One region of the Marinomonas sp. ef1 genome, then DNA from elsewhere that is predicted to be linked to it. Evidence: predicted binding sites of a transcription regulator. Region 1 holds the regulator's gene; the other holds the start of a gene.
The links. The regulator PhoB, encoded in region 1, activates phosphate uptake and scavenging genes when phosphate is short. The targets are predictions, from matches to a motif close to TGTCATANNNNTGTCANA.

Region 1 (2,484 bases):
TCGAGGAATGTATCTTGGTTCTATGCCCAGTCCGGAATCTTTCACCGAAAATACACCGTTAAACTCACTGGATTCCCATTTAATAGCGATTTCGCCACCATCTGGTGAGTATTTTATGGCGTTAAAAATTAGATTCGAAAAAGCACTGTATAGCTCTTTATAAGAGCCGTACAGTCGAGCTTCCACAGGGATATCCAAGACAAGAGTATGTTTGTCAGTCAAGATAGGCGTGGTCGCATTGGTAATGGTTTTTACTAGGTCTGAGACCTTATGCCATTGGTTTTCTTCACGCTTGTCATTACTTTCTAATCGAGACAGCAGTAACAGATCCTCGATAAGTTGTTCCATCCGCTCAGACTGCTCTGACATATTCACAATGCCTTTTTGCATGCTTTTGGGCAGGCTGTCCTTAAACATGTCTAGGGTTTCTAAATAGCCTTTAATGACCGTTAGCGGCGTTTTCAGCTCATGTGATGCGTTAGCGACAAAGTCTTTACGCATCTGCTCTAGCAAGTGTAAGCGGGTCACATCACGAACGAAAATCAAGTGATCGTTTTTATCGTACAGCGTGGTTTGAATTTCTAAATACACGCCATCTTTGGCTGGAGACTTGATGACCAAAGGTTCACCGAAGCGTTTTTGGCTGAAGTATCGGAAAAACTCAGGACTACGGACAATATTGGTAATCACTTGGCCGCGATCGACAGGACGCATTAATCCAAGAAAATGTGCTGCCGAGTTATTCCACCATTCCAAGTTGCCTTGGTTATCAGCCATGATAACGCCTTCTTTTAAGGCGGTTGTAGAGCTTTCAATTCTTGTTAGGGCTTGGCGCATGCGACGTTTGGATTTGCGCTGTTTCTTATGCAATCGATAGACTGCATCGAATACTTCACCCCAAATTCCACTGGCTTCTGGCGGTGCTGCACGACCAGAATGACGCAGCCAATTATGGAATTGATATAGCTGATAAAGTTGCCAGTACAAAGAGCCTAAAACGTACAGCAGCAAAACACCCAACAACTGACCAATGACTAGGCCTATGACAATGCAGGCTGCGAGCCCCGCGAGCCAAGTAATAATGGTGTTTCGCCAAACTGTTTTCATACGGACCTTTTTGCTGAGAAGCGGTAGCCTGTTCCTCGTACAGTTTGTATCAAGAAATCATGAGTACTACCAATGGCTTTGCGTAAACGACGTATATGGACGTCAACGGTACGTTCTTCAACGTAGACATTTCCACCCCATACTTGATCCAACAATTGTGCTCTTGAATAGGCACGCTCTTGATGGGTCATGAGAAACTTTAATAGACGGTATTCTGTCGGCCCCATATCTAAAGGACGGCTGCCTATGGTAACTCGTTGACTAATTGGATCAAGGGTTAGGCCTTCGATTTCGATTGGCTCATCAACCCCTTGAGGTGTCGCGCGGCGCAAGACAGCTTTGAGTCGTGCAACTAATTCACGAGGTGAGAAAGGCTTGGTGATGTAATCATCCGCGCCAACTTCTAAACCTTGGATCTTATTGTCTTCTTCACTTTTCGCGGTCAGCATAATGACCGGAATTTCAGCCGTCGTAGTGTCTTTTTTCAATCTGCGAGTAAGCTCAATACCGCTACCGCCGGGCATCATCCAATCTACAAGAATTAGATCTGGACGGTGGTCCACAATGATTTCATGCGCTTGCTGAATGTTTTCTGCTTCCAAATACTCGTAGCCTGCCATTTCAAGAGCGATGGCGATCATTTCGCGTATGGAAGATTCGTCGTCAATAATTAATACTTTTTTACCGGTCACAGGATTTATCCTCATCTCAGGAACGGTTTCATTAAAGCGATCTAATGTGACAATTCGGTTACATTGTCACAACTTTGCCATATATTACATAAAATAGCTTGCGACTAGACCAATGAAGACACAGTAACCAACGCGGTTGTTATCTAAAAAAGATCGGAAGTAAGCTTGGCGGTCGCGTTCTTTTGCTTGTTTAAATTGTTGATAAAAGAGTCCGACACAAACGATTAGTGATACAAAGTATAGCCAATGTAGTCCTGCTAGTAGGCCAATCCACGTCAATAAAGATAAGGTTAGCCCTTGCAGGCAAACAATGACAAATAAATCGTATTGCCCAAATAAGATTGCGGTGGATTTGACGCCTATTTTGAGATCATCTGGACGGTCTGTCATTGCATAATACGTGTCATAAGCAATGGTCCAAAAGCAATTCGCGACAAACAACATCCATAATTCGGGATCTGTTAAGTCCCCACCTTGGGCGCTGTAGGCCATAGGGATCGCCCAAGAAAAGGCCAAACCAAGGAAAAGCTGAGGCAGATGAGTATATCGTTTCATAAATGGATACAGTGCAGCAAGGCCCAAACCTGCAAACGACAGTAAAATAGTCCTCAGATCGGTAAATAGCACTAGGATAAAACTTAAAATCGATAAAGCACAAAACAGCATCAGTGCTTCTTTTTCGGAT
Region 2 (2,484 bases), on a different contig from region 1:
CGAAACATTGATTCAGCTTTGTCGAGCACAAGACAAAAGCATTGCGCAGATCATGATGGAAAATGAAAAACATTGGCGGACCGAAGATGAAATCAAGCAAGGCATTCTTTCCATCTGGTCTGTAATGAGGGCCTGTGTCCAGCAAGGTATTCGTAGTGAAGGAATCTTACCTGGTGGACTAAAAGTAAAGCGTAGAGCCGCTAGCCTATACAGAGATTTAACCAGTAAAACACGCATGGATATGATTACACCATCGTTAGGTGCTATGGATTGGGTCAATCTTTATGCCTTGGCAGTGAATGAAGAAAATGCCGCTGGTGGGCGTGTAGTAACGGCTCCGACAAACGGTGCAGCGGGAATTATTCCGGCTGTATTGCATTATTATTGGGAGTTTTGTCCTCGTTCTAGTGAAGAGGGCGTGATTAATTTTTTCCTTACTGCAGCGGCTATCGGGTTGTTGTTCAAAGAAAATGCGTCTATTTCTGGTGCTGAAGTGGGTTGCCAAGGGGAAGTGGGATCGGCTTGTGCTATGGCTGCGGCTGGATTGGCAGCGGCGACAGGCGGTTCTCCTGAACAAATAGAAAACGCGGCAGAAATTGGTATGGAACATAATTTGGGTCTGACTTGTGACCCTATTGGTGGTTTGGTGCAAGTGCCTTGTATAGAGCGCAATGCCATGGCATCAATTAAAGCCATTAACTCTGCGAGTATGGCACTTCGGGGCGATGGAACGCATTATGTTTCCCTCGATAAAGTCATTCGTACCATGCGAGACACAGGAAGAGATATGAATGATAAGTACAAAGAAACATCTCGAGGCGGACTAGCCGTCAATGTGATTGAATGCTAGCTGCTTAGTAATATTATATTTGTAACAAAACGGTCATATTTCTGTAGTATCTTTTCATTCAGTGCCTCTTTAGGCACTTTTTTTGTCCTTTTTCGAGTCGTAGCTATCAGCAAGTTTAGGGGTTTTTATCTGAAGACTCCCAGTGTAGAATGGCGCCGAATTTACATTTTTCAAAAAATGTGACGGGATGAATTGAGAGCCAAATTTATTTGGGATGCTAGGATAAGCATGTCGTCGGTAGTTTAAGCATCGTTTAAATTATCAACGGTTTGGCATAGATTAATTATAGAAAGAAGAGCCCGTATGGATCTTACAAATAACCCGAAAGAAGAATCCACGTTATTGAGTGGTCATGAGTTTGTCCGTGTATTGATTGCCTTAGCCTTTGTTTTGCTATCAGGTTTTTATGCTTCAGCTAATGGTGTTGGGGTTTCTAATTTATCTATATTAGCCATCGCAGCGGCAATTGGCGCCTACATGGCCGTAAATATTGGCGCTAATGATGTGGCTAACAATGTTGGGCCAGCGGTAGGGTCTAAAGCCTTATCTATGACTGGAGCAATTTTGATAGCTGCTGTTTTTGAAGCTGCTGGTGCTTTGATTGCCGGTGGTACAGTTGTTGGTACTATTAAAAATGGCATTATTAATCCTAATTCAATTGGCGACGCTGAAACCTTTATTTGGGTTATGATGGCGGCCTTATTAGCTGGTGCAATTTGGCTAAACTTAGCGACCTATCTTGGTGCTCCTGTTTCGACAACTCATTCTATTGTTGGTGGTGTACTTGGTGCAGGTATTGCTGCTGGCGGTTGGGATATTGCGAATTGGGATAAATTGATTGCGATTGTTGCTAGCTGGATCATTTCGCCAGTGATGGGGGGCGTGATCGCTGCGTTATTCCTAATGTATATCAAACGTTCAATTACCTATAAAAGCGACATGATTGATGCGGCTAAAAAGGTTGTACCTTTATTAGTTGGCCTAATGGTTTGGGCGTTCTCAACGTATCTTATTCTTAAAGGTCTTAAACATCTTTGGAAGCTAGATTTTGTTACGGCAGCGATGATCGCTTTTGCAATTGCATTAACTGTTTACTTCCTCATTCGTCCTATGATCGATAAAGCGGCAACTGCATTGAAAAATGATAAAGATGCTGTGAATAGTTTATTTACACTTCCTCTTATTGTATCTGCTGCTTTGCTTAGCTTTGCTCATGGTGCTAACGATGTTGCCAATGCGATTGGGCCACTTGCTGCTATTAATGATGCTTTAATGACTGGTGCTGTTTCTAGCAAAGCATCGATCCCTATTTGGATTATGATGGTTGGTGGTATTGGTATTGCTGTTGGTCTTGCTCTATTTGGTCCTAAGCTTATCAAAACGGTCGGATCTGAAATCACTGAATTGGATAAAACACGAGCTTTTTGTGTTGCCATGGCAGCTGCTATTACGGTAATTGTCGCTTCTCAGCTTGGTTTACCTGTTAGTTCTACTCACATTGCTGTGGGCGGGATCTTTGGTGTTGGTTTCTTACGTGAGTACTTGAAACAATCGTATGAGAAAAAACTGGCGTCTATCATTTCTCATTCAGAATCTGCGGGTCACAATGGTCAGCAAACACAAGAGTTTGTGAA

Region 2: the regulator PhoB is predicted to act here: its motif matches at 871-888, upstream of CCS02_RS18715 (inorganic phosphate transporter).

What each region holds. Positions count from the first base shown of each region.
Region 1 covers NZ_NHTT01000004.1:220,837-223,320, forward strand. The annotation lists gene phoR (phosphate regulon sensor histidine kinase PhoR) at 1-1,107, opposite strand, end outside; gene phoB (phosphate regulon transcriptional regulator PhoB) at 1,104-1,799, opposite strand; gene ubiA (4-hydroxybenzoate octaprenyltransferase) at 1,884-2,484, opposite strand, start outside.
Region 2 covers NZ_NHTT01000016.1:48,966-51,449, forward strand. The annotation lists gene CCS02_RS18710 (L-serine ammonia-lyase) at 1-850, shown strand, start outside; gene CCS02_RS18715 (inorganic phosphate transporter) at 1,154-2,484, shown strand, end outside.